DNA from 3 places in the Lysinibacillus sp. GW823-FHT06C08 genome. Region 3 is predicted to be linked to each of the others. Evidence: riboswitches for the same ligand, from Rfam matches in the RefSeq annotation. Region 3 holds a riboswitch; each other region holds the start of a gene.

Region 1 (10,040 bases), on a different contig from region 3:
ATTGGAAGCCTTCATTTTAAAGCGATAATACGGCTCAAGCAGGACGTTCTGTGCTTGTTCCAGTCCTTGGCGCAGTGCTCGGAAAGTGGCTTCTCGGAAATCACCGCCAGACGTATGTTCATTATGTCCACGTCCCGTTAAAAGCGTAAAATGAATATCTGTTACTGCGTAGCCTGTGAGTAAGCCATGATGATCACGTTCAAACAAATGCTTCTCTACGAGGCGCTGGTTGCCCACTGATAAATCATCTGCATGGCAGGCATTGCTAAAGGTAATGCCAGTCCCACGTTCATTTGGCTGCATTAATAAATGAATTTCTGCATAATGCTTAAGTGGTTCAAAATGTCCGTAGCCTGTAACGGTTGTCGCAATTGTTTCCAAATATAATATTTGCGGCTCTCCAAAAGAGATGTTTAATGTAAAGCGCTTCAATAATACTTCTATCAGTACCTCTAACTGAATGACACCCATTATATGCACATGGATTTCCTGAAACTTTTCCTGCCATACGACACGCAATGATGGCTCCTCGGCCTCTAGTAGACGGAAAATCTTTAATACTTCTTTAATATGTTGCTCACCCTCATATTGAACTTTTGCCTGTAATGTAGGGACAAGCTCATAGGGCTGTGATAGCGTGTTACTGCCAATGCGATCGCCAATGTGTGCCTGGCTGAGCCCTTTAACAGCGAAGATTTCACCAGCCTCAACATGCTGAACAGTTTCAAAACGGCTGCCGTTATAAAGACGAATTTCTGTTACTTTCTCTGTAAGGTCTCCAAACGTAAATTCATCTCGAACATGTAATTTGCCTGTTAAAGCCTTGATGAATGTTAAACGCTGATGGCCATCATGTCGTATTTTAAAGACCTCTCCTTGAAACGGTGCTTCCGGCTCGAAGTGAGTACCCGTTATGAGTGGAAGTTGAGCAATCAATTCTTGAATGCCTTCATCTTTTAATGCCGAACCAGTAAAGCAGGGGAAGGCAGATTCATTTTTAATCATCGATTGTAGGTGCTTCATACACAGGCCATGCTCCAATGCTTCATTCAAAAAGGCATCCAGGAGCTTTTCATCACGCTCCGCCAGCCATTCCATGATTGTGCTGGAAACATAATTCTCCTGAAGTGGTTCATCGACGAATAATACATGTTCCGAGAAATCTTTATGGAGCTGGGTCATCACAGCCCTTACATCTGCTCCGTCACGATCTATTTTATTAATAAAAAAGAATGTAGGGACATGATAGTTTCGTAAAAGCTGCCATACCGTTTCAGTATGACCTTGAATACCCTCTACCGCACTTATAATAATGATGGCATAATCCATGACACGGATGGCACGCTCCATCTCTGGGGAGAAATCGACATGTCCTGGTGTATCAATCAACGTATATGTATCGTCGCCAATAGTCATGCGTCCTTGCTCGGCAAATATCGTAATGCCCCGTTTGCGCTCAAGCTCATGATTATCTAAATAGGCATCCTGATGATCGACACGTCCCCGCGCTTGAATACTATTTGTATGAAAAAGCACTTGCTCAGAAAAGGTTGTTTTTCCTGCATCAACATGAGCAAGAACCCCAATCGTCTTGTACATAATAAATCCTCGTTTCTATAAGTAGCTATCTTCTCATTGTATCAGAATACTAGCACAATTATTTCTTGTAAAATGATTCGTCTTTTTGTCGAAATAGTGCTAATATAATGATGATTATATTTTTTGCATTCTATTACTGATTGCGAATTAACGCATGAACTGCTAGTCTATCAATAGCATAATTAGAACATATTGGTGCAAATGGCATTTGTCATTTGCTTAAAAGGGAAATCGGTGCAATTCCGATGCTGTCCCGCAACTGTAAATGGGGAGTCTATACAGCATGCCACTGTAGTTTAACTATGGGAAGGCGTATAGATGATGAACCTAAGCCAGGATACCTGCCAGTATATGTATGTTAACTAAGAACCACGAGGATGGGGATAGTGATAAAGGTACTAATACCGTTTTTTCACTATGCAACTCTCTTGGCGACAAGAGGGTTTTTTTATGCCCTTCCAATTATCCTAGTAGCAAAGAAGTCTCTGATTTCTTTCTATATTTATGACAACAAAGGAGAAAAGGACATGAAAAAATGGAGAAGTATATGGCTAGTCATGGTCATCGCCTTAATCGCTGTATTAGGAGCGTGTGGCGCAAAGGACAAGCCTGAATCAGCAAAGCAAACTGAAAAAGTTGAACCGTCTGAGGCGACAACAACTGAGGTCATCATTGAAAATAATGAAACTACCCAAACCTATAAGGAAGCACCTAAAAAGGCCATTAGCTTAAATCAGCATGTAACAGAAATTATGCTTGCATTAGGCTTAGAGGATTCCATGGTAGGGACAGCTTATTTAGATGATAAAATCTACGAGCCGCTTCAAGCAGCCTACGATAAAGTTCCAGTTCTTTCAGATCAATACCCAACAAAGGAGCAAGTCATTGATGCCGAGGCAGATTTCTTGTATGCAGGCTGGAAAAGTGGCTTTGGTGAGAAAGGTGTTGGAACACCAGAGGAGCTTGAGGAATTAGGAATTCATACGTATTTACATACGGCTTCCAATATGACAAAGCCAACATTAGAAGATATTTTCACGGATATTCGTCATATCGCGGAAATATTCCGCGTGGAAGATCGCGGTGAAGCATTAATTGAACAAATGACAAAAGATGTCGAAGAAGTTCAAGCAAAATTACCAAAAGACAGTGAAAATTTACGTGTGCTAGTCTTTGACAGTGGTGATAAAGACGTATTCACGGCTGGTCAAAACTTTATGAATGAGCTAGTAACAATCGCTGGCGGTCAAAATATCTTTGGAGATGTGGAGTCAGGATGGACAACGGTATCGAAGGAAGATGCAGTAGATCGCAATCCAGAGGTGGTGGTTGTCATTGATTATGGCGAAACAACTGCTGAACAAAAGATAAAATTCTTAAAAAATGATCCAGCGTTGAAGGAAATGGAAGCAGTCAAAAATGATCGCTTTGTCATTCTTCCACTTTCAGCGGCATCTGAAGGGGTACGTGCTGCAGCGGCCATTCAAATTTTAGCCAAGGGCTTCTACCCAGCCAACTTTTAAAAACATTCGAGCTAGCGCTTTGCTAGCTCCTTTTTCTTAAGGAGCGATAACAATGAATGCATTTCGTCAAAACATACCAGATAAAACGTTCGAAACTCTAAATCAGCAAGGTGGTTATGCACGATTAGCGGTAAGCCCTGGCATTATTAATAAGCATTATACGCCAGCCCAATTTCAAAAAATAGCTGAAATAGTAGGGGAGAAGGGGGCCATTAAATATTCGGCCTCCTATAGCATATTATTATCGATCCCCTCTAGTGAACTGACAGAAGCGACCCATGCCTTACAGGAGGCTGGACTGTTTGTTGCTTCCTCAGGACCTCATATTGCCATGAAGGCATGTGATTTTTGTGATGGAGAAAAAATGGAGGCAGTTCCTCAAACAGAACAACTCTATCAGGCATTGGACGGTATAACTGTGCCTGCAAGAGTACGAGTCAATGTGAATGGCTGTGCATCGGCTTGCTATAATCCTACATATGATGATATTGGTTTAGTCTATCAGCATGAGAGCTTTGATGTTTATGTAGGAGCCATCCCTATGGGGGCGAAGGCACAGGCGGGTACTCTCTTCGCGAAAAGGGTAGGGATTGATCATATTGAGGATTTTTTGCTACAAATCATTCGTCTCTATCAAAACCAAGCTCGTTCCAATGAACCTTTTTATAAATTTTATCGCAGAACAAAAATGAATGCTGATTGGGAACTAGTAAAAAAATCAATAGAGTAGCAGGAAAAATACTTAGGGTGTCGAAATATTGTAGTAGAGCATAGAAAATGACAATACAAAGGAGCAAGAACATGACAACTAAACAAGGGATTCAACCAGAAGATCTTTATCACTTGAAATCAGTGGCAGATCCACAGCTCTCACCTGATGGGACTGAGGTAGTTTATGTAGAGACACGTATTGATGAGAAGAAAAAAGACTATGTATCTAACTTGTTTTATTTAAATTTAAAAGACAAACGTCCTCAGCAATGGACATATGGTAACGATCGGACAAGCTCTCCTGTCTGGTCGCCAGATGGCAGTCAAATTGCTTTTTCTTCGACAAGATCAGGCAAGCCGCAAATTTTTGTACTGTCGAAAACAGGGGGAGAGGCGAAGCAAGTGACGTATTGCAAAAACGGTGCGTCAACGCCTGTCTGGTCTCCTTGTGGAGAGAAAATTGCCTTTTCAGTTTTGCTAGGTAAAGATGAAACTATCTTAGACAAAGCTGAAGATGACAAGAAAGAAGAAAAAGAACTCAAGCCACTCGAAATCGATAAGATGAAACATAAGTCGGATGCGGGTGGATTTATGGATATGGACCAGCATACTCACATTGCCATTGTCGATTTAAAATCTGGTGACTTAAAGCAAGTGACAGAAGGGAACGAGGATTTCCATCTGAGTACATGGTCGCCAAATGGCAGTTATCTTACGTACTTAGCAGATCAAGCAGAGGACTTAGATTTTTCGTTTAATGCGGATATTTATTTATTCGATTTAGAAACAAAACAGAGTCGCAAGGTAACAGAGGGGATTGGCTCCTATTACCAAACGTCCTGGTCGCCTAATAGCCGCTTCCTTTCCTTTGTTGGAGGAAAACGTGAGTTTGAAAATGCCACACAAGCGAAGCTATGGATTTATGATATGGAACAAAATCTGCTAAACTGTGCAACAAGTGAATTTGATGCCCCTGTCGGTGACTATGTCATCGGTGATTTCCTGCAAGGGGTAGCAGCACCAAGTGTACAATGGATGAATGATAATCATAGTTTCTATTTCCAAGTAACGGATCACGGCAATGCGGCAATTTACTTTGGGAATGTAGATGGTGAAATTTATCCAGCTATTCACGATGATCAATACGTTTATGGTTTTTCATTAGATGCTCAAAATGATCAAGCCGTTGTCGCCATAAGTACGACAACGAATCCGGGCGATTTATATTACGTCAACTTAAAAACGGGTGAAAAAGAACGATTGACGACAGTCAATGAAGACGTTTTAAAGACGAAAGAGTTAGCTGTGCCAGAGAGCATTGAGTTTGAAGGAGCTGAGGGCTGGAAGGTCAATGGCTGGATCATGAAGCCAGTGGGCTATGAAAAAGGGAAGAAATATCCTCTTATTCTTGAAATCCATGGTGGTCCACATGCGATGTACGGCAACACTTATTTTAATGAATTCCAAATCCTAGCTGCTCAAGGCTTTGCGGTGCTGTATACAAATCCGCGCGGAAGTCATGGCTACGGACAAACGTTTGTGGATGCAGTACGTGGTGATTATGGTGGCAATGACTATCAAGACCTAATGGCTGCAGTGGACTATGCTTTAGAGCAATATGAGTTCATTGATCCAACTCGACTAGGTGTAACAGGTGGGAGCTATGGTGGCTTTATGACCAACTGGATTGTTGGGCATACCAACCGCTTTAAGGCAGCAGTTACACAACGCTCTATTTCAAACTGGATTAGCTTTGCAGGAGTGAGTGATATTGGCTATTACTTTACAGACTGGCAAATTCAAGCGGGGCTCGAAAATATAGAGAAGCTATGGCATCATTCACCATTGAAATATGTAGACAATGTTGAAACACCATTGCTTATTTTACATGGTGAAAAAGACTATCGTTGTCCGATTGAACAGGCGGAGCAATTATTTATCGCCTTGAAGTATCGGAAAAAAGAAACGAAATTCGTCCGGTTCCCTGAAGCTAATCATGAACTGTCAAGAAGCGGAAAGCCAACATTAAGAATTCATCGTCTCGAATATATACGAGATTGGTTTGTGGAAAAGCTTTAAAAAAGAGGTGGCTTAGGAAGTGAACATACTTCTTAAGCCATTTTTTATAGAAAAAAAGAACCACAGCAAAGTGTGATTCCAGATGAGTTAGTCCATTTTTTGAATAAAAACGACCTTCAAATAATTAAATTCAGGATATTCACGAGGCACACGGAAATCCTTTGGTAAACCGTATTCCTCTACAATTTTATAGCGTGTACGAGTCTCTTTAAATGCTTGGTCGATAAACCCTTTAAACTTTTTCATACCGAAGCTTGCGTTGTTTGTGGAAGCCACAATAATGCCATTTTTGGCTGTAATCGCAATCGTATCCTTCAGTAATTTTGGATAGTCCTTCGCCGTTGAGAACGTCATTTGCTTTGTGCGGGCAAAGCTTGGTGGATCTAATACAACAAGGTCAAATTTTAATTCGTGACGCTGTGCATATTTAAAATAATGAAAAACGTCCATTACTTTTATATCCTGCGCTTCATAATCAATTTGATTGACGCTAAACTGCTCAATCGTTTTGGCTAAACTGCGCTTTGCAACATCGACACTTGTTGTTTTAGTAGCTCCTCCAAGCGAGGCTGCTACAGAAAATGCCCCTGTGTAGGAGAAGGTATTTAGCATATTTGTTGTGCTCGCATAGCGCTCACGAATAGCTAATCGTACTTCCCGTTGATCAAGGAAAATTCCAGTCATCGCACCATCATTTAAATGGACTGCATAGGTCATCCCATTTTCCTTAACCATGATTGGAAATTCGCCAGGAGTCCCCATGACAAAATCATCCTGTTCCATATATTGCCCTTTACTATCGAATCGTTTTTTCTCATAAATGGCCTGGTAGTTGATGGTTTCAGCAAGCGCCTCATAAACGACTTCTTTCAATGAGTAAATACCCTCGCTATACCAACTCACCATATAGTAGCCATTAAAGAAATCGATCGTTAGGCCACCGATACCATCACCCTCGCCATTGAAAACACGGAAGGCTGTTGTATGTTCATTCTGGAAGAATGCTTCTCGTAGCTGTATAGCTTTTTTGAATTTTTTAATGAAAAAAGCTTTATCAATGGTTTCATTTATATCTGTCGTCAGGACCCAGCCAATCCCTTTATTTTGAATACCGTAGTAACCTGTACCAATAAAACGATTATGGTGATCCATCAGCTTAAGTAGAGTCCCTTGCTCGTAAGGTAGTTGTCGTGCATCCACTGCATCTTTTGAAATTAATGGGTAGCCTTTTTTTAATTGATCAGCAAAAGGCTGTTTTATTTGTAGTGCAATTATTTGTGTCATGTTGTCATCCTTTAAAAACGTTTTGCTTTATTATCGCACTGTTTGGATGGGATAGCCAAACTTATTTCAGGAATTCAGCAATTTTTGCCACCGTTTCGATTGTTGCCTCTTCAAAATAATTCATTTTGCTAAAATAGCTATGAATTAAACCAGACATGGTTATATGCTCCACAGGTACTCCAGAGTCAGACAATTTTTGGGCATAACTTAAACCTTCATCAAAGAGGACATCTGCCTCTGCTGCAATGAGGAGTGTTTTAGGCATACGTCTTACATCCTCGAGCAGTAGGGGAGACACCAATGGATTTGTAAAGTTCAATTCATCTGTATAGTGTTGAGAAAACCATTGCATGCCCTGTTTATCTAGGCCGAACTTTTCTCCATAAGCCTGATAGGAAACGGTCGTAAAATCCACATTCGTAACAGGATAAATGAGTGCTTGTGCTTGCAATGATGGTCCACCTGAAGTTACAGCTAAGTAGGCCACGACCGTTGCTAAATTTCCGCCAGCACTGTCCCCAGCCACGGTCAACCGAGCAGCATCGCCACCATATGCTTCGATATGGTCATGCACCCATACTAAGCTATCGTAGGCATCCTGCAATGGAGTTGGAAAAGGAAATTCAGGAGCCAAACGATAATCCACTGAAACGACAATTGCTTGCGCTTGGTCTGCTAAAAGCTGACAGCCAGCATCAACAGACTCTAAATTACCATATACCCAGCCACCGCCATGATAATAAACAATAACAGGTAATGGTTGATCATGAGTAGGTATATAAAGTCGTAGCGTAATTTGAGCCCCATCACGCATGGTAATTAGTTGATCTTGCATCGCCGCTAATATTGGCTTATGGGGTGATTGCCATGGCGTAACCGTACGCATCGCGCGAGCTTCCTGTGGTGTAACTTGATAGTAGGGTGTAGCAACTTGTTGATCTTGAATATAATGAACAGCTTCTTTTCTTAAAGTAGTCATCCTCATCAGTCCTTTATCGTGACGTTTATTACTTACATTATAAACTATTCATATAATTTTACTAGGATTTAATTTTAGAAAAAGAAAATTCTTTCATAATAGAGGTGAAATCAACGAATTGTGTTTATAATAAAAGGGAAGAAAGTATTTGGAGGGACAGTATGATTTCTTTAATTGTGGCACATGATGACAACCATGTAATTGGTTATAATAACGGAATGCCTTGGCATTTACCGGGAGATTTGCAGTATTTCAAAAACAAAACAATGGGCAAGCCAATGATTATGGGACGAAAAACGTTTGAATCCATTGGTCGTCCACTACCTGGACGTCGCAATATTGTTATTACACGAGATGAAAATTATCACGCAGAAGGCACTGAAACTGTGACGAGCCTAGAAGAAGCAATAGCGATAGCAGGGGATGTAGAGGAAATCATGATTATTGGCGGTGAGCAAATTTTCCGTTTATCAATGGAAATGGCAGATCGCTTATATATTACAAAAATCAATCATTCATTTCAGGGCGATACCTTTTTTCCGAGCTATGAGGAGAAGTTTGTAGAGGTTTCTGCTGAACAGCCCGAAACAGCTTCAGAAGGCTATACTTTCCAATATCAAATTTTTGAGCGTAAATAACATGGGAAAAGCACGGTTTTGATAGACCGTGCTATTTCTATATTTAGGGGAGATATTGATGCGCAACATACGATTATCGAGTGGAGAAATTGCTCAAGTTGATTGCTTGAGCTGTGCCATCATAAGTGGACAGGTCAAGCCCAATGGTGGTGTTATCATTGAAACGGATTATTTTCACGCCCACCAGGATGTAGCTTATCCAATCAAGGGATTAGTTATTTTAGCTTCAAAGCGTCACATCCATTGCTTCGATGAATTAAATAATGACGAAAAACTGGATTACATCAATCTCTTAACAAAAATTAGACAAGCTCAAAGGGAAGTATTGGGCATTGAATACGTTTATTATTTTTACAACGAAGATACGACTCATCATTTCCATACTTGGATGGTGCCCCGCTATGAATGGATGAATGCATTCGGGCGATCCGTTGAATCCTTGAGGCCAGTATTACTTCATGCCAGAAATAATTTGAGTAATGAGGAGCATGAAAAAGAAGTAAGGGAAGCTATTGAGCTTTTAAGAGAATCCATAAAAAATCGCTCCTTATGAAGAAGGGCACTGAAAAAGTCCATATCTTTTTTTTCATTTGGCACTGTGACTCTACTGTTGTTTTCCGAAGCATTCCGCTCGCTTTCCGCGGGCGAGCGCCGAGTCTCCTCCTACGCTTCGCTTCGTGCGGGGTCTCGTCTGTCTCGCTTTCCCGCAGGAGTCGAGCGATGCTTCTCCAAACAACGCAATGTATCATTCTATTATTTTAGTCACACTTTCCTTTATAATAAAAAAATGAATATGTAGGTGGTGCCCCAATGATTTCAAATCAGGAAACCCTTAATTTAAGTCCATACATGGCAATCTACGATATTGTTGTGCCAAAAGATAATATGCTTCGCCAGATCAATGAACTTGTTGATTTTTCATTCATTTTAGATGAGCTAAAAACAAAATATTGTTTAGACAATGGACGTAATGCCATTCCTCCAATTCGCATGTTTAAGTACTTATTATTAAAAGCGATTAATGATGTATCAGACGTCGACCTAGTAGAGCGCTGTCATTCAACTATTTCTTGGATATGGCAACAGAAGATCCAATGAGACAGAAATAAGGCACTTCCTGTTCAAAATTGAACAAGAAGTGCCTTATTTTTATCTGAAAAAGGTTCGCATTTATGAAAACATAAGTTTTTCAGTGCCCTTTTATGAAGGGAGCGACTTTTTTATAAA
Region 2 (10,040 bases), on a different contig from region 3:
TGATAGCTCTTCTTCATTCTTATTTACATATTGATCAAAATAGCTACCGGAAGCATAATCGCTATCTTCAAATCGGTAGAACGTTTCTGCTTTTTCTTTAGCCATTTCCATCGATGATTTAAGAGAATAATAGTTCATTGCTTCCATAAAACGGTCCATGAAATCAATAGAATCTTTCGAGCCATACATAATGCCTTCCGTAACAAGATGTCCATGGAGATTCATACAACCTAGCCCTACTGAGTGCATTAATCGATTCGCTTTTGCCACCGATGGGACATTTTTGATGTATGTCATTTGTGACACATTTGTTAATAAGTGCATAGCTGTATCGATTAATGTTTCAAAATCATTTACTTTACTCGCTGCATGAATATCAATTGACCCTAAATTACACGACACATCTAACCCATATTCGTTTGGTTGATCTTGATCTGTAATGACACTAGTTTCTTGAACTTGCAAGATTTCAGTACATAGGTTTGACATTTTTACACGACCGATATTTTTTAGTGGATGTACTTCATTGACATTATCATCAAAAATTTCAAAAGGATAACCTGATTCAAATTGAGCTTTTTTCACCTCAGTATAGAGTCTACGCGCATTCAAACGTTTAATTTTACGGATTTTAGGATTATCAAGTAGTTCATAGTACATTTCTGAAATTGAAATTTCCGACATTCGTTTACCATATACTTTAAAAATATCATATGGACTAAATAACACTATATCTTTATCACGTTTCATCAGATCGAAGAAAATACTTGGAATAATAATTCCTGTTGATAGTGTTGCGAGGCGAATTTTATCATCAGCATTTGGTTTTTTTGATGAAATGAAATTCTCTATATCTGCATGGAAGATATTTAGGTAAACAACTCCTGAGCCATTTCGTTGACCGAGCTGATTAGAATAACTAAATGAATTTTCTAATAGTTTTGCAACTGGGATAACTCCACTTGCACGGTTTAATATTTCTTTAATTGGATCACCTAAAGGTCGTAAATCCGTTAAGTTGACCCCGACCCCTCCGCCTAGGCGTGATAGCTCTAAACAATAACCAATATTTTCAGCAATGCTATTCATAGAATCATCCATTGATAATTTAAAGCAACTGACTAATTCACCACGGGCTTTTTTCCCACTATTTAATGCAGTAGGTGTTGCAGGCTGATAGGCTTCCATCATTGCTTCAACAGAACGCTTTGCTAGTACAGTGTTTCCTTGTGCTAAGTACAGGGCAATAATGACAATACGGTCCTCATATTTTTCTAAGATTTCTTCACCATCACGACTTTTCATAGCATAGCTGTCATAAAATTTGCTTGCACTCATAAATGATGGGAAGCGGAAATTATAATCATATGCTTTTTTGTACAGCATCTTTATAAAATCCATCTCGTACATGTCGATAAAATCTTTCTCGTAGTAACCCTCATCCACTAAATAGCGGATTTTTTCCTCTATATCTATAAAATAACGTAAACGTACGTTGACATATTCTAAAAAGTAGCGGCGAGTAGCCTCACGGTCCTTTTCTAACTCTAGTAGCCCTGTTGTACTATAACGATTCAGTACGTCATTATTAAGCTTTAAATAAGTTTTCATCCCATTACCCTCGTTTCATAAAACATTTGTATTGCTTCATAATCTGTTTGATTGCCACGCAAATCTAACTTCCTCACTAAGGGTACATGATAGGTAGTAGCAATTTTTTCCCCAGCAGCGCCAAAGACATGATGTCCGAAGTTACTATTGCCACTAGCAACTACTCCTTTACAAAAATCTCTATTTTTCTCTAAAAAACGTTGCACTTTTGCTGGAATGTCACCTAAGCCATCTGTATATGTAATTAAAAGATAAGGCTTATTCAAGCTTAATTCCTCAGAGAGTTCAATAGATTCTGCCCTTAATTTAGATACTACATTACGGACATTTCCTGTACGACTAGCGTAAACGATCATAGTGTAATCATCTCAATACGAGAAACAATTTCCTGAACCTCACCTATAAATGTTTCATCTACCTCTAAAACAGGCACACTTAAAAAACCTGCATCTATAATTGTTTGTTTAGCTTGTTCATCGTGATCAATATTAACAATTTCAGCTTCAAGTCCTGCTCGTTGTAATTCGGATTTTACCCAAAGGCATTTTGGACAGATTGTTTTCGTATAAAGTTTCATAGTAATCCCTCTTTTCATAAAATAAAAAAACTACCTCTTCTAGAGAGATAGCTTAAATGGAAACGTTAACATACTAAAAATACTGACGTTCCCATCTCTTAATCCCCGAAGAAATGATAAATTTGTTTTATATAGGCAGGTCTCCTGGCTTTGCTTCAATCTCTGATTTCCTTCCCATGCGAATGCACACAGTGGTTACAATCATCGTCAGCTTCACAGTTGCGGGGACAGCGTCGGAATAGTACCGAACTTCCCTATTAAACTACATATAGTAGTACCTACACAAAACGAACACAATATATTGTTTTTCGATAGTTTTAAGTGTACCATCCTTTATATAAAAAGTAAATCGAGAAATAAAAGTTCATCAATTTGAGACTATTCATATTTTCTGACATAACCTTGTAGAACGAACTAAAACATAATCATATAAAAATATAACCATGTAGCGATAGCATTATTTTATTAAAAAATAGGAACAAAAATAATAGTCGCTTATTTACCTAAAAACGTAGCCACCCTAGTAATTTTATACATAAAAAAGGCATCTTCCTTTACAGTAAAGATGCAATTATGTCTAAAACTATGAGTATGATGTAAATCTCGCATCCTACTCTATACATCCTATCTTCGTAGATTTTTTATTGTACTAGTCTAAAGTAGGACTCCTCTCTTACGATGATGACACATTTTAGTAGTCGTCATAACATTACGAAGACTACTAAAATGTGCTCAACATACAGGTGAGAGGCAACCAACGGTTCTACACTTTTCAGCTAATTTACAATGAATATGTACCTTTTCTAGTTATTCTATATTTATTTATAGTATAACATATCCAAGTTCATTCTCCGCCAGCTTGACTAGTCATATTCAAAATAGCTGATGAATTTTATATGACTCATCAGCTAACCATAAATTTAAAATCTTTCTATTGTTATATCCATGTTTATGCTTGAAGCAGCCTTAAAGCCTTCCGCAGCTGCAATCATTAAAGAAGAGGGACCACCCTTTTCCGTTTCACCAGCAATATATATTCCAGCCGCAGTTGTTCGTCCAGCACCATCAGTCATAATTGTTCCGTTTTCATCAACTTGACAATTTAGCTGTTTAGCAAATTTATTGGGACGATAAAAACTTGGCACAACAAAACCACCCGCTCTTAAAATATTGTCACCTGTTTCTAATTCAACACTAGATAAGTTACCATCATCCCCATGTAAATCTTTAATAGCATTTGTATACGCCTTAATTTTCTTTTGTTCAAAATCATTTTGAATCTTCTTGGAAAGTTGATGACCATTCGTAAAAACAATTAAATCCGGTGACCAATTAAAAACCAATTTCGTCATATGACTAATATGCTCCTCGTTTTCTGCAATGATAGCCAATGGCTTGTCTCGCAGCTCCCAACCATCGCAATATGGACAGCTAAACAAACTTTTACCATAATATTGTCTGATTTGCGGGAGTGGAAATTCCTCTTGTATTCCAGTAGCTAACAGTATTTTTTCAGTTACATAAGTTTTACTTTCCGAAGTATTGACTAGAAATAAACCAGTTATATCATCTTTAATTATTTCTATGACGGTTTGATCCATCATTGTTATAGAAGGATAAGATTCTATATCTTTACTTGCGAGATTCTTAAATTCTTGTGGCTTTATCCCATCTCTTGTTAAAAAACCATGTGACTCCTGAGTTACACGATTTCGATTTGTTCCATTATCAACTAGTGCAACCTTTCTGCGCGCTCTTCCTAATGTTAAGGCAGCACTTAACCCAGCAGGGCCTCCACCTATAATCATACAATCGTATTGATTCATCATTATTTCCCTCCATATCACAATATATTACAGACCTTTAATATCTGTAATTAAGACAAAAGACATCTCTAATTATATGTATGATATCTTTTTCATTCCATTTGTTAAGCCAATTATATATGAGTCATTGATCTCAATAAAAAAGGATAAAGTTTAGTTGGTTGGGTCTAATCACTCTATTAAGGACTTAACATATCTATAATATCTATTTAGTTTTTTCTCGTCAAATTTTTCGTTTTCATGCCTAAAATACCGACTAAGCACCGTTAGTTGAAGTACATCTATTCACTTTATAAAGGTAATTCTTTTTATCTATTTTATGAAAATGAACCCACTCTCCATTTTTCATAGATATTGATGAGATGAGAAAAGTAAAAGCCACTCCAAATGGGTTTGGAATGGCATACTGATCTTCATGAATATAATCCATGCAGTTTAAATTATTGACATATGCCTAACATTCTTACTGCAAGTAGTTATTACTTAAATTCAATTTCCTCAGCAGAAGCCCCTTTTGTATACGTTATAGTCGCTCCAGCAGGTAAATTACGAATTTCTTTTACATTTTTTCCTTCGATAATAATTTCACCAATTTCCGTACCTTTAAAATCAATAATCGCATTTCCTTTTTTAGGACTGATTGTTACAGTTTTGTCTGCAAATCCTTCACCATGGAATTCGGCATATTGACTAAATACTGAAATTCCATTTTTAATATTAGTATTTTTTCCTAACGTTAATGAAATGCTTGGACGATTCATTATTAATTTACCAGTCTTATAGTTATTAAAGCTATATACATTTTCAGGTACTATTGGTGTTGGTATTTCTTCTTTTCCTGCTTTCAAATCAATTTGAACTAATACAGGGTCATGATCCGATGCTCTCCCCTGCGCTTCTGTAAAGTTCGCATTAATATGAATCAAGTCTATAGCCGTAACGTTAGCAAGATTATTCGAAACTAAAATATGATCCAACACTTGATTGTTCCCTTGGAAGAAGTACGTAAAACGATCAGTCTCTGGGGCTTTATCCACCATATTCGTTAAAACATCACCTTTTAATGTTTCAAGTGCTGGTGTGAATTCAAAGTCATTCATGTCCCCTGCTACAATGATATTTATATCCGGATTGATGGCAAGACCTTCATCGATAAAATCATTGATGGCTTGAGCAAGCTGAAGACGTTTTGTTACTGATTCTAACACTGGCGGCTGAGTTGGTCCCCAAAGTGAACCATCGCCTCCTTTAGAATTTAAGTGCGCTCCTATAATGACTACATGCTCTTCCTGGAATTTGAATTCCGCCGCAATTGGTTTACGTGTATCTGCAAATTTAGTTGGATCAACAAAGCCTGGATTTAAAGCAAGGCTTCCATCTGCTGTCCACCCATTCGCTTGGTCACCCGCTCCCTTTGTACCAGTCACTAAAGAAACACGTGTCGGATTATATAAGTAGCCTACACGAATATTACCACCAGGCGCACCGCCTACTGTATTATTAATAGGCATTACGTCAATCCAATCATAAGCAGGGCCACCCGCAGCTTTAATTGCATTAATTAATCGCATATAGCTTTCAGATGCATCAGCATTTCCTGAATCAATTTGTCCATCATTATCTTGTACTTCGACTAATGTAATAATATCTGGTGACTTCATATTTTTCACAAATGTCGCTGCAATTCTGTCTACTTTTTCATTAGATGTATTGGCAGGATTATTCGAAAAGTTTTCAATATTATAGGAAGCGACATTTAACTTGTCCGCCACTGGTTCAAGATGCGTCACTTCTTGCTGAAGATTTGCCTTTGTCACATCAGGGAAGACTTTATTCGTGTTCAGTCGATAGCCATCTGTAAAGTTTTCTACAAATCCGATAAGTGGATCATTAAAACGATCACCCGAATCATAATTTTTTCCTGCTACCCCTTCAAGCATAATTTTTTCTGGATTATAATCGTCGGCTGCAATATTTAAACCGCCATTCACATTAAATGTATTATTTGTTGTGCTCGGTACAACAATTGGTGAATCATTATTATAAATTGGTCCAATCACTCTCGCATCAGGGAATGATACTCGCATATATTCAATAGATTCCCAAAAATCAATACCATCTTCTTGTGGATCAAAAATAGCAAAGCCATCATTATCAATAATTTTATTTGGTGGGGATAGGTCCTCTCCTATAACAAGTACTTTTGGAACTTCTGCTGCACCTGTTTTTGTGATATTCGTTGCTGAAATTTGCGTATCTCTTAATCGAGAGTTTCCACCCACTTCAGTTACATTCCCTGATACTTTAATAACATCCCCTACAGCTACATTATGTCCCGACTTACTTACCTTGATCGCTGTTGATTTTACGCCATCGAATGTCGAATCGCCCTCTTGCATAATGAAGCTACTTGAATTAATAACGAATGTTACAATTCCTTCTACATCACTTACTGTTAAATCGACATATGGTGATATATGACTTGGCCCTTGAATATCGCTAATTGTGGCATTTTCAGTATCAATAATCTCATAAACAAATGTAGCAATCGCACTATTCGTTAAACCTTCTTTTACTGCAATCGCTTTAATCGTCAACGGTTTATTAACAAGAATTTCCCCTGTATATTTTGTACTAGCTGTAGTTGGTGCTGAGCCGTCCACTGTATAATAAATCGTTGCATCTTCTGTCATGGTAGAAAGTGTAACGTTTGTACCCGCTGTTACCCCACCAACGTGAGAAGCTTTAATATCCTGAACCTTTGTTACATCTTCAATAATGCGAATCGGGAGTAGTTGATGATTTGTATATTGACCAACAATACCGGTAATTTCCCCATACGTTTTTCCACTTACTAAACCTGAGTCACGTGTTTTATCGTAAATAGCAAATGTGCCTACATCATCAGTTCCGGTAAAATTTTGACCTGAACCAGTAATGGCTACATTTTTAATCGTTACTAATTTCGATTCATTGTCTTCTGCAACCTCAATACTTTTAATAATGTTTGCCCCTGGTAGTGTAGAAGGAATAGGCATGCCAACAAGTGAAATATTTGTTAATTGCTTTAGTCCGCTATATTCAGCAACTTGACCTTGCACCGTCACCAAATCGCCGACATTTGCAGTAAGACTATCTACAGGGTAAATGGCAATCGCCGCACCCTCTTCATCTTGAATGTGAGCAGTAGCAGTTTCTAATTTTGCTGTTACAATACCCGATACGATTACTACTTGTCCTATTTCTTTATTACGTGCTTCCGTAATTGAAATAGTGGCTGGCGCATCTTTAACTGTAAAATGAAAGGATTTAATTTCGCTATTGTTTAAGCCAGTTGCTGTAGCAAATGCTTTGATCGTCATTGCTGCATTTACAACAATGCCCGCTGCTGCATCATAAACCTCACTAGCTGTTGACGGTTCAGAACCATCTATCGTGTAATAGATTGTTGCGTTTGGTGTATCTGTAGACAATGTTACTTTTGACCCTGCAAAAACTTCACCCGTTGCTGGATAAGCTTTAACATTCGCTACTTGTGTAGGCTCGTAGTTCCCTATTAATTGGAAGCTTTCCGCGCTTAAGGTTTTTAATTGATAGGTCCCGTTAAAAATGGAAGCAATCCCTGTCACTGTAATTACATCATTGTTATTGAACCCATCTGCTACAAATTGAGAGAATTGATAGCCTGTACGGTTATCATGGCGAATTACTAGCTCGTTATTTTCTGCATCAACGGCTTTAAACTCAAATGTTCCATTCGTACCAGATGACGCTAAATCTTTAATCTTCACATTTTCAAGTGTAATTAATGTACCTTGTAAGCTATCTTCAAGTGGTAGATTCACTATTTGCGGTGCGGGTGCTGTCCCTGTAAAAATACGTTCAATTGTCGGTGAATTAAATTGAACTTCTCCACTATATAAACTCGTTTTCCCTGTGATTTTGACAATATCTCCAACAGCTAAGTTCCCTGCTTCTGTAGAACTAGAGAAAACATAAACCCCTGCAGACTCATCCTGTACATAGAAGGCCTTGCCTCCCCAGCTACCAGGTTTTGTCGTAACGGTCCCTTGAATTTGAAATGTTTGGTCTTTTCCAACAGCTGCACGAGCTTCGGCAATTGTTCCTTCAGTGACTGAAGGATTAGCTGGCTCAGTCTGTTCTGTTGGATCAAGTCCAACAAAGTCAATTGAAGTGGCTTCTGTCGTTTCCGCCTTTACAACTGTTAAGGAAGGCAAAATCATAGATATTATAAGTAAAAATGATAAAGCTATTTTAGAAACGAAATTAAATTCATATTTCTTCATTCGTTAAGCTCCTTATGATTTTTTATCGTTCATCCTTTTCTCTATTTTGCAAAGGAATTTACGTGAAAGTTATTATTCAATTACTGTGTGTCCTTCAACAGTTAATCCATCTAAACTGATGTTTACATTTGGTGCATCAATGATTAAATCTCCTGAAATCGTACCCGTACTACCAGCTGGCATGAAAGTATATCTCCCTTTAGCTGTTGGAGCTGTTATCGTTACATTTCCATTCAAGGTATAACCATTCAAATCAAACATTACTAAATCTGTTAACGTTATATCTATAGTCACTGGAGCCATTAACTTAATTAAATCTCCTGCTTTTGCTTGTTTTAATGCTTGTTTTAATTCTTCAGCATTCTTGACATTAAATTCAATTACTTTTTCTGGTGGAATAACTGGATCGGGTGCTACATTTCCTCCGCCATTGTTTGGAACCCCAGTGCTTGGCGAAGAACCTCCAATAACGGCCTTAATTTGGGAAGCAACTGCTGCATAGTTCGTCATAATCTTTGTTACAGTTGAACCCGCTGGAATCGACAACGTATTGATCATTAAACCTGAACCGATTGTAATTCGAGCATCGGCGTTTAGAACCGATAAATAATTAACTACACCACCAACATTCAACGCTAATTCCACGGCCGTTGAAAGCAATAGTCGTTCAAAATTTACATTTCCAGTCATTTTCAGTTTTGCCGTAGATTCTATTGTTACCTTCTTTACAGCTCCCTCAATATTTATAGCAGAAATAGTAGCTGTAATAATGATTTCTGGAATAACCGAGTTCGACATAATTGAGATATTATTGCGTTTGACATGGACTTTTCCTGTTTGCGAATTTTTGATTGTCAATACAGGTGTAGTTTGACTTGCATTTTTATTTTCTAATGAAGCTTTTGCTCCATCTATGGCTTCTGCTATTATATCGCCAGTAATTGTAGCACCATCAAATGCCACTTTTGCTTTAACATTTGAGCTAATAATTGCATTTCCTGTAATCGATACATTTTTAACTATCACAGCATCTGCGTTAATCGTTATGGAATCGAGCGTTGCATTTGTCTTGAATACAACTTCCTTCCCTGCTGAACCTGCCTTATTTAAAACAACATTATTTACTTTTGTTATAACACCATTTTTAATAGTTGCTGTAATTTCTGCCCCCGTAAGTGCAGCCTTATTTTCAGTGGTAAAGATTGATTTTACCGAATCATCAAAATAATATGTCTTTCCATTAATAGCAATTTCATTCGCCGCATATTCTTCAACTTTAAACGTTACACTTTGTGAAGGTTGGAAAATCGGATGGCCAACAGCTTCTGAACGAGTAATAAATGCAGCCATTTGCCCTCGTGTTACATTTGAAGAACCATCAAATAATGTAGCTGTTTTACCAGTCGTTACGTTGTTTTCATATAAAGCAGCGATTGCTTCCTTGTAATCAGCGCGCACATCTGTGAATGGTAATGAATTTGTATTCGAAGCTTTTAAATGGAAGGCGTTCGCTAAAATTTTTGCTACATGGTTACGCTCAATATAATCGCCCTGACGGAATGTTCCATCTTCATAGCCATCAATAATCCCCTCTTGCTTTAAAGCAGCAATAGCTCCAAAGTATTGATGAGTAGTGGGAATATCTTTAAAGTTGGGATTGCTAACATTCAATGTATCCAGTTCTAATACACTTGCAATAATTTTAGCAGCTTGTCCACG
Region 3 (10,040 bases):
TAATTTTTCTCTAATGGGGTTAAGCATGTCAGTGGAAAGAGAATTTAAAGCTTTAGGGCGATTCAATGTAATGATTGCCGCACCTCCATCTTCGACCGAAAATAATACTTCGTTTGCCATGTTGGAACCCTCCTTTAACAATGTTTAAAGTGTGGCTGTCTTTTTTCAATAAATGCCTGCACACCCTCTTTAGCATCATTTGTTAACAATAGCTCAGCAAAACGCGTTCGTTCAAGCTCTAGTCCTTGTTGTAAATTAGCCTTCGTGCTTTGAATTACACATTCAATTGTACGAGAGACACTTGTCATACTTTTACCCTCAACAAAGGACTGTGCAACAGTCTTAGCCGTCATCAAAAGTTCCTCAGGTTCTGTTACGAGTTGGATAATACCGAGCTGTAATGCCTCGTCTGCACTCAATTGTTTACTTGTTAAAATTAATTGGAGCGCCGTTGCTGGATTTGTTATTCTGCTAAGTCGTTGAGTCCCCCCGAATGTAGGGAGTAGCCCAAGCTTTAATTCTGGTAAGCCTAGAATGGCTTGATTCGAAGCAATTCGGAAATGACATCCTAACGCTAGTTCGAGTCCTCCTCCAAGGGCCGGTCCATTAATGGCCGCAATAACTGGTTTCTTCATGGCTTCTACTTCATCGCATAGCGCTTGCCCTGCTTGAGCCATTTGTAATGCTTTGTCCTGTTGGCCAAAGGCTGAAACAAACTCCTTTATATCAGCCCCAGCGACAAAAAATCGGCCAGTGCCTGTAATAATAATGGCACTTGTATCTTCATCCTCCGCTAGCTCTTGGAAAATACGACGCAGGTTTTCAATAGAGGCTGATGACAAAGTGTTTGCAGGTGGATGATCTAAATGAATAATAGAAATAGACCCCTCCTTCGTAACGTTTGCCAATGTATCCATCATGTTGCTCCTCCTAACTAATCATTTTTGGGTTGTCAATGAATGTTCTCGCAAGTGCCCTTTTTTTCATAAATAGATTTTGCTGTAGTGGAATATTTAACTGTCGAATATTATTTAGCAAGCTTACTCGTTTTTGCTCACTGCTTTCAGCAGCCGTAATTATAGTAATCGCACTTTCTTCTATTTTTCGGTAACCCTCTTGGCATAATATGTCTGTCATCAATTGTTTTGTTTGCTCATGTACAGCTTTTTTCGACCTCAGCCAAGCTGATTCCATGACATAGCTTTCCGTGGCTATATCCGCCAACAAACGCATAAATTCTTGCTCCTGCTCGAGTTGAATCTGTGCATTCGTAATGACTGTAATTGCTAGTTGCATCAAATGCTTGGAGAGAAGGATATAATGGTGATTTTTTTCTAATGGTTGACAGTGAATAAAATCATCAGCAATTGCAGTTGTTTGTACATTTTTTTTCCACAGCATTTTAGCCAATGTGAGGCGATTGATTTCATTTGTACCTTCGAAAATACGACTAATTCTTGCGTCCCGATACAAACGTTCCACATCATATTCTTGCATATAGCCATATCCACCATGTATTTGGACAGCTTCATCAGCAATTTTTCCAAGTGCTTCGGAACAATGTACTTTATGGAGTGCGCATTCGAGTGCAAAATCGGATATTTTCTGGACCATCGTTTCCTTACTTCCTGATGCAATAGCCTCATCCATTTTTCCAGCCGTTCGGTATGCAGCACTTTCTGCTCCATAAATCAATACGGCCATGTCAGCAAGTTTTTCCTGTATCATTGTAAAATCAACGATAGATCGTTCAAATTGTCTCCGTCCCTTTCCGTAATTCACAGCTAATTGAAATGCCTGTTTGGCAGTTCCTATATTGGAAAAGGCTAGCTTTAGACGTGCCATATTCAAGATGTTCATAGCGACAATATGCCCTTTGCCAACCTCTCCAAGAACATGATCGATTGGCACTATAACGTCTTCTAAAATGAGCGTTGCCGTTGAAGAGCCTTTAATGCCCATTTTCTCCTCTTCCTGACCTACGGATACCCCTTTAAAGGAGCGTTCGACAATTAACGCAGTCATGCCATTATGCGTCTGGGCAAAAACAACGAAGACGTCTGCTAGCTGAGCATTCGTAATCCATTGCTTTTCTCCGTTTACTACCCATGCTGTACCATCTTCTGTTAATCTAGCATTCGTTTTGGGGCGCAGTGCATCAGAACCTGCATCGGACTCTGTAAGTGCATAGGCACCAACCCATTCTCCAGATGCAAGCTTTGGTAAGTACCTCAGCTTTTGCTCCTCATTGCCAAAATAGACATAGGGTAATGTGCCCACCCCAGCATGGATATTGTAGGAAACGCTGAAAGAGCCCCCAAAACCCATTTTCTCTGCTACAAGACCGGAAATTGTTTTATGGAGCTCGAGTCCTCCATAAGCCTCGGGAATTTCAATGGCCAGTAAGCCAAGATCACCTGCTTTTTGAAATAGTTGACGAGTGATCTCATACTGTTGCTGTTCAATAGATGAAATATTCGGTGAGACATCCTGTTTAATGAAGAGCTCAGCAGTTTTTGCAATGAGCTCCTCTTCATCATGAAAATCCTCTGGTGTAAAGATCGTCATTTTGTCTTCTAGTTGATCCATATGAGTCCTCCTTGAAAGAAAGTGGAGAGAAACCATTCAGCTCCCCTACTTTATTTCCTCCTTAGGTAAAATGGTTTTCGCTAATTCACGATCTAAATCCTCGAATTGATAGTAGGAAATCGTTTCATATAATTCGCTTCTTGTTTGCATATCCTCAACTGCTTCTTGTTGTGTTCCAGTATTTTTTATTAATTCAAATACACGCTCGTATGCTTTCGCTGCAACTCTCATAGACGTAACAGGATAAATGACCATCGAGTAGCCCATTTTTTCAAATTCCTTAGCGGTATAATAAGGAGTTTGACCAAATTCAGTCATATTGGCTAATAAGGGTGCATTTAACTCATTGGCAAATTGTTTAAACTCCTTGTCAGTTTGTAATGCCTCTGGAAAAATAGCATCTGCCCCAGCAGCAACATATGCTTTGGCTCTTAGAATAGCCTGCTCTAAGCCTTCAACAGACCTTGCATCCGTGCGAGCAATAATTACTAATGTAGGGGCTATTTGTTTAATCGTTTTTATTTTTTGTATCATTTCCTCTATTGAAATAAGAGTTTTGCCATTTAAATGTCCACATTTTTTAGGAAGATTTTGGTCCTCTAGCTGTACGGCAGCGACCCCTGCCTCTACCATTTCACGAGCAGTACGGGCAACATTTAATACACCACCAAAGCCCGTATCAATATCCACTAGCATAGGTAAATTAGTAGCCCGAATAATATCACTAGCACGCTGAGCTATTTCATTTGAATAAATCATCCCTAAATCTGGTAGGCCTCTACTCGCTGTATACGCGGCACCCGAAAGATACAGTGCATCAAAGCCAACTTTTTTAGCCATTAAACCTGCCATTGCATCATGTGCTCCGGGTATTTGCAAAATAGCTGAACGAGCAATAAGAGCTTTAAATTGTTCAGCTAATTGTTTTTGTGTCTTCGCTTCTTGAACAATCCACGCCATTTTTAAAAACCTCCTCTTTATTGCGTTCGGAATCCTTCTAAATTAAATAAATAGATTAATAAATTCATGGACAGCAATTTGTTCAAGCAGCTCTTTATTTGCACAAACCTCATTTATTGTATTGAGTTGTTTTTGAGAATAATGCGTACTAATGTTTTGCTGGAATTTATTAATGATCTGAGGAAATGCTTCCTCACGGCGGAAACGATGTCCTAAAGGATATTCACACTCAATTAGCTCGGATGATGTACCATCTTTGTAATAAACTTGAACAGCATTCGCAATGGATCGTTTATCAGGGTCTAAATAGTCGATTGTATATTGGCTTTTTTCCACGACAACCATTTTATTTCGCAAGTCATCAATACGTGGGTCTACAGCCACCTCATCTTCGTAGTGATCTGCTGTAATGTCACCATAAATAAGACCAATAGCTGTAATATATTGAAGGCAGTGATCACGATCAGCAGGATTGTGAAGAGGCCCTTCTTTATCGATAATTCGTATGGCTGATTCATGCGTCGTAATGTTAATGCGGTCAATTTCAGCTAGGCGATTCTTTACTTCAGGATGTAAATGAACAGCACATTCTGCAGCCGTTTGAGCATGAAATTCTGCAGGGTAAGACACTTTAAAGAGGACATTTTCCATAACATAAGATGCAAGTGGTCTCGCAAGCTTTAATTCTTGCTTATTAAAGAGCACATCTTGGAATCCCCAGCCTGGTGCAGATAATGCAGTTGCATAGCCCATTTCCCCTTTCACAGCCATCATTGCTAGTTGTACCGCCCTGCTTGTAGCGTCACCAGCAGCCCATGATTTTCTAGATCCCGTATTAGGGGCATGTCGATAGGTTCTTAAACTTGAATTATCAATCCAAGCATTTGATAAAGCATTGACAATTTCTTGATGAGTACCACCTAAAGCCTTTGTTACTACAGCTGTTGTTGCTATTTTGACAAATAAGACGTGATCTAAGCCAACACGATTTAAGCTATTTTCGAGTGCAAGTATTCCTTGTATTTCATGAGCTTGTATCATCATTTCTAAAACGTCTTTTATTTGGAGAGGCTCTTGCCCTTCTGCAACACCTACACGACTCAAATAATCGGCTACAGCTAAAATGCCACCTAGATTATCAGAAGGATGCCCCCATTCTGCCGCCAACCATGTATCGTTATAATCCAACCAACGGATCATACAACCGATATTAAAGGCACCTTTAACTGGATCAAGGACATAGGATGTTCCTGGAATACGAGTACCATTTGGAACGACTGTACCTGGTACTACAGGACCCAGAAGTTTTGTACATTCAGGATATTGTAAAGCTAAAATGCCACAACCTAACGTATCCAATAAAACATATCGAGCCGTTTCGTAAGCTTCTTCGCTCGTAATCTTTGTGTTTAATACGTAATCCGCAATATCAACAAGAAGCTGGTCTGTCATCGTTTTTTCATTCGTTTTAATCATCTATATCTTCCTTTCAAGGTATGAATTTGATATACTAGTATGCTGATGGGCATTGGTCAGAATGTCCATCAGCTCTATGGCGAGTTGTTAAAACTTGATTATACCGACAATTCTTCAAGGTTATGACGCTCGCCTATATAATGAACACGAGGTCTAAATAATCGATTATTGTCATGTTGTTCGATCACATGTGCACATAAACCAATCGTTCGAGAGCCAAAGAAAATAGGCGTATATAATTCAATTGGTAAGCCCAGCATGTAGTACACTGGCGCAGCATAATAATCTAAATTTGGATACAAGCCTTTTTCCTCCACCATCACTTTTTCACCAGCTTCACACATGTGATATAAGCGGTCATCCCCTTGCTCCAAGCATAATTTATATAAAGCTTCTTTCATGATCTGCGCTCTTGGGTCCATTTTTTTCATATAGACACGATGGCCAAAGCCCATTATTTTCTCTTTATTTTTGAGCTTGTTTTTCAGCATCGCTTCAAAGCCTTCCACTGTCTTAGCTTCAAGCAGCATATACATGACTGCCTCGTTCGCCCCACCATGCAAATTTCCTTTCAATGATGCGACAGCACCAGTTAGAGCACCATACAGATCGGATTGTGTGGAGGCAATAACACGAGCAGCAAAGGTCGAATTCGGCATTTCATGTTCACTATATAAAACAAGTGATTGGTCAAAAATTTCCTCTTCTAATGGTGTTGGTTTTCTTCCAGTAATCATGTAATAAAAATTAGCACTATATGAAAGCTCACTATCCGGTTCTACTACCTCTTGACCATTTAATACACGGTAGCTATTCGCAACGATATTGGGCATTCCGCCTAAAAGTCGATATGCTCGTGTTACATTCTTTTCAGTCGAACGATCATTGATGTGCTGATCATACCCTGCTAACGCTGAAATTCCAGTTCTAAGGCCGTCCATAGCATGTGTCCCATTTGGTAATAAGTTGAAAATTTGAAAAAGCTCTTGTGGAACGTGATAGTTTTCTTTCAATTTATCTTGTAAGTCAGCTTGTTGCTCAGTAGTTGGTAGGTTTCCGTGCAATAATAAATGGACAATATCTAAATAGGAATATCGCTGAGATAGTTCAATCAAATCATAGCCCCGTATAACAATTTGGCTTCCTACTACGTCTAAGAAAGACAGTTTTGTTTCCGCAGCAATAACTCCATCAAGACCTGGTGAATACGTTAACTCCATGAATTACAACCCCTTTGTTTAATCATTCTTGTAAGCGTTACCATTCAAACTCGAAAGAACAACAAAAAAACAACTTCTACCCCTTTAGAAGTTGTTAATCTACAAAAGTATGACAGAACAAAAAACAGTGAACTTACATCCATTCACAATCATCATACAGTAGCTAACACCTCCCTATCCTCGTAGGTCAATTGATGCTTATTTAGCGGCAGGTCTCCTGACTTATCATCAACATTCCTATAACACCTTCCCGTTTTGATGAACAAAACAGTGGCCACGTTATGGAACTCCTACATACAGTTGCGGGACAGTGTTGGACTCACACCAACTTCCCTTTTAATCAAATGGAATCAAACCCATTTGAACCACCAAAATTTAGCATATTCAATTTGTCTTTTTACCTTAACATAGAGGTTTCCAAACAATCAATATAGGTAAAATTCAGAAAAGACTGATTATAAAAAGCTATTTTTCATTTTTGACGAACTATTCTGCATATTTAAGCATTATTTCGCTCAAAAAAAGATTGTTAATCAATCCCAATGAAGCTATATTTATGAAGTCTACTTTAAAAAAGCGAATTATTTTGCATAACGATGAAACGTGGAGTGACGGGATGGGCTATATAACAGAATTAAGAAAGCTTATCGGTAATAGACCGATTATAAGCGTCGGTTCGACAGTTCTTGTTGTTAATGATGATAAGAAGATACTCTTTCAACATCGTTCAGATACGTTGGATTGGGGATTACCTGGCGGCTCAATGGAAATAAACGAAACATTAGAGCAGGTTGCTGCTCGTGAACTTTATGAGGAAACTGGACTCGTGGCTACAGAGTTTGATTTTATCGGTGTTTTTTCAGGACCTGATTATTACTACTGTTATCCGAATGGCGATGAAATCCATACAGTCATTCACCTGTATAGAGCTAAACATGTAAGGGGTGTATTGGAAATGAAAGATGGTGAGAGCTTAAGCCTCACTTATTTCAGTAAGGAAGAACTTCCGAATAATATGGAACAGAGGACGGTCGCTCTCTTAAACAACCTAGAAGGTAAAATATGGGGGTTCGAAAGCTCCTTTACGAAGCTTTCCAAATAACAATGTAAGAATTTTAATAAGGACTTTCTTCGCAAAGACATTCCAGTTCATTCTAAAGTATTCTTGTGAATTCTTTCGCGAGGGTGAGTGGGTAAAATCGCGTTGTATAGCTCAAGTGATGCGGAATGCTTAAATGGTTCACCTTTCATACTTTCCTCTACTAGCTGACCATTTTGCATGACAAGGATGCGATCTGAAATAAAGCGTGTAGCCTGTAGGTCATGAGAAATGAAAATGTATGCAAGTTGCAAATCCTTTTGTAGTGTCTGTAGTAATTGAATGATATGTTTTTGCAAAATCATATCTAAACTACTAATGGCTTCATCTAAAACAATTAATTTTGGGTGTAAGGCAAGCGCTCTTGCAATGTTAACACGCTGTTGTTGTCCTCCGCTAAGCTGGGAGGGATACTTTTCGGTAATAGATTTGTCTAACTCTACATGATCAAGTAATTCCTTTACCTTATAATGTCTCTCAGCTGAGCTATAATGCTCGAAATTTAGGTACGGTTCCTCTAAAATTTGAAAAATGGTCTGCTTTGGATTTAATGAATGATAGCTATTTTGAAAGACTGCTTGTAAATCTCTCCGTATCATTTTTTTCTGTTGGCTAGTGGCATCATAAAGATTAACCCCTTGAAATAGAATCTCACCGGCTGTTGGCCTTTCCATTCCTAATATAATTCGGCCCAATGTGCTTTTTCCTGAGCCACTTTGTCCAACAATCCCTAAGCATTCCCCCTCCTGAAGTGAAAATGATACTTTCTGTAATACAGGGGCATCCTGTCTTCGCTTGAATATGAACGGTCTATGTGCATAGTTCTTCTCAATATATCTCACTTCTAGTAGCTTCAATTTTTTCACCTCTAAAACATAATTCGGGATTGTAATAGTTTTTTTGTATAAGGATGCTGAGGTGCATCAAAAAAATCATAGACATTCGCTTGTTCAATTATTTCCCCCTTATACATCACGGCCACGTCATCAGCAAGTTCAGCAATAACGCCTAAATCATGTGTCACAAGAAGGATGGCTGCCTGTGTTTCCAAGCGAATACGGTCAAATAAGGTCAATACCTGCTTTTGATTGACTGTATCAAGAGCTGTCGTTGGTTCATCAGCTATATATACCGAGGCTTGAATTGCCAGTGACAAAGCAATCATTACACGCTGTAGCATTCCCCCACTTAATTGGAATGGATAATAGTGTAAAAGGCGCTCGGGATTAGGTAAATTAACTTTTGACATGCTTTCAATAGCAATTTGTCTTATTTCATTTTTAGTTATAACAAAATGAGCCTTTAATGATTCACGAAAATGACCTTCAATGGTTTGAACACGGTCAAAGGCAGTCGAAGGATTTTGCATAATAATGGAAAGATGTCTACCACGATAAGCTCTCATTTGAGCAGCAGTTACCTTCAATAAATCTTGTTGATGGTAGAAAATTTGCCCTTTGGTGATCTGTGCTCTAGTCGGCAAGGCTTGCATGATAGCTTGGCAAAGCATCGTTTTCCCACTACCGCTTTCCCCAATAATTCCTAACACTCGGCCTTGATAGGCTGTTAAATGAATGGAGGATAAAATATTCTGTTCTCCAACTTTGACCGATAAGTCTTTCACTTCTAAAACTTTCTTCATAACTACCCCTTTACTGATCAGGCTTCTTCAAACTACTTGCTAAAACATTACATACTAGGACAACAAGGACGATAGCAAGCCCAGGATATAGCATTAATTCAGGATGTTGGCGGATATATTGCTTCCCTTCATTTACCATCATTCCCCATTCAGGGGTAGGAGCCTGCACACCAAGCCCAATAAAGGAAAAGCCCGCAATCTCTAATATGACCTTCCCCATATCTAATGCCACAATCGTTACAATCGGTGGCCAAACATGAGGGAGATAGTGACGAATAATTAATTTCGCACCTGTAGTACCACTAATTCTTGCCGCTAGAATAAAATCTTTTTCATTCATGCCAATAAATAAACCTCGAATTAGCCTCGAATAATAAATAAGCTGTGTTAAACTAAGTGCAATTAACACATTTTTCAAGCTCGGTCCTAATACACCTAAAAGCCCAAATGCTAGTACAAGTGTTGGAAAAGCTAATAAAATATCGCATACCCGAATAAATAGCGCATCTATTATACCTCTTTTTAAGGAGACCCATGCGCCCAATAGTATCGCTACTAGAATAGCAACTATTTGTATGACGAGCGCCGCACCTAAAGAATACCGAATCCCTAAAAGCAATCGGGAGAAGACACATCTTCCTAAATGGTCTGTTCCTAATGGATAGTCCCATGAGGGTGCTAAAAATTTCTTAGAAATATCGACTGCTAAAGGGTCATGAGGCATAATGAGTGGGGCAAACAGTCCGAGTAAACCAATAAAAATCAGTAAGGTGAGACTAATATATCTTCTCATATGTATACGTCCTAAGTTCACTTTACTCTCTCCTATCCTTCATCATCAGATGAGGATCCAATAAACGATGCAATACATCTGTGCCTAAATTGGCGAGCACATAGATGACAGCAATCACCAACACATAGCATTGTACAACGGGGTAATCACGATTCGTTATGGATTCTATTAAATATCGACCGAGTCCAGGCCAACTAAATACTTGCTCGACAATGACAGCACCACCTAGCAAATTTCCGAGTGTCATCCCAAACAATGTTG

The links. Region 3 has a riboswitch for cobalamin ahead of mmgD (citrate synthase). Riboswitches for the same ligand answer to the same signal wherever they lie in the genome.
Region 1: another riboswitch for cobalamin. It lies ahead of AC1Q6O_RS09320 (ABC transporter substrate-binding protein); the one in region 3 lies ahead of mmgD (citrate synthase).
Region 2: another riboswitch for cobalamin. It lies ahead of AC1Q6O_RS04965 (glutaredoxin family protein); the one in region 3 lies ahead of mmgD (citrate synthase).

Annotation. Positions count from the first base shown of each region.
Region 1 is NZ_JBXAHN010000002.1:310,173-320,212, forward strand. Features, by position in the region: gene AC1Q6O_RS09315 (elongation factor G) at 1-1,599, opposite strand, end outside; cobalamin riboswitch at 1,776-1,962, shown strand; gene AC1Q6O_RS09320 (ABC transporter substrate-binding protein) at 2,127-3,122, shown strand; gene AC1Q6O_RS09325 (precorrin-3B methylase) at 3,175-3,852, shown strand; gene AC1Q6O_RS09330 (S9 family peptidase) at 3,924-5,912, shown strand; gene AC1Q6O_RS09335 (class I SAM-dependent rRNA methyltransferase) at 6,000-7,196, opposite strand; gene AC1Q6O_RS09340 (alpha/beta hydrolase) at 7,258-8,175, opposite strand; gene AC1Q6O_RS09345 (dihydrofolate reductase) at 8,337-8,813, shown strand; gene AC1Q6O_RS09350 (HIT family protein) at 8,872-9,366, shown strand; partial or broken gene AC1Q6O_RS09355 (transposase) at 9,624-9,904, shown strand; gene trhA (PAQR family membrane homeostasis protein TrhA) at 10,034-10,040, opposite strand, start outside.
Region 2 is NZ_JBXAHN010000001.1:1,055,964-1,066,003, reverse strand. Features, by position in the region: gene nrdE (class 1b ribonucleoside-diphosphate reductase subunit alpha) at 1-1,611, opposite strand, end outside; gene nrdI (class Ib ribonucleoside-diphosphate reductase assembly flavoprotein NrdI) at 1,608-1,967, opposite strand; gene AC1Q6O_RS04965 (glutaredoxin family protein) at 1,964-2,188, opposite strand; cobalamin riboswitch at 2,306-2,485, opposite strand; gene AC1Q6O_RS04960 (NAD(P)/FAD-dependent oxidoreductase) at 3,109-4,014, opposite strand; gene AC1Q6O_RS04955 (chitobiase/beta-hexosaminidase C-terminal domain-containing protein) at 4,494-8,321, opposite strand; gene AC1Q6O_RS04950 (S-layer homology domain-containing protein) at 8,394-10,040, opposite strand, start outside.
Region 3 is NZ_JBXAHN010000008.1:216,897-226,936, reverse strand. Features, by position in the region: gene AC1Q6O_RS18250 (enoyl-CoA hydratase/isomerase family protein) at 1-120, opposite strand, end outside; gene AC1Q6O_RS18245 (enoyl-CoA hydratase-related protein) at 135-920, opposite strand; gene AC1Q6O_RS18240 (acyl-CoA dehydrogenase FadE) at 931-2,589, opposite strand; gene prpB (methylisocitrate lyase) at 2,635-3,549, opposite strand; gene AC1Q6O_RS18230 (bifunctional 2-methylcitrate dehydratase/aconitate hydratase) at 3,592-5,025, opposite strand; gene mmgD (citrate synthase) at 5,124-6,245, opposite strand; cobalamin riboswitch at 6,436-6,630, opposite strand; gene AC1Q6O_RS18220 (NUDIX hydrolase) at 6,862-7,347, shown strand; gene AC1Q6O_RS18215 (ABC transporter ATP-binding protein) at 7,395-8,210, opposite strand; gene AC1Q6O_RS18210 (ABC transporter ATP-binding protein) at 8,213-8,986, opposite strand; gene AC1Q6O_RS18205 (ABC transporter permease subunit) at 8,997-9,779, opposite strand; gene nikB (nickel ABC transporter permease) at 9,802-10,040, opposite strand, start outside.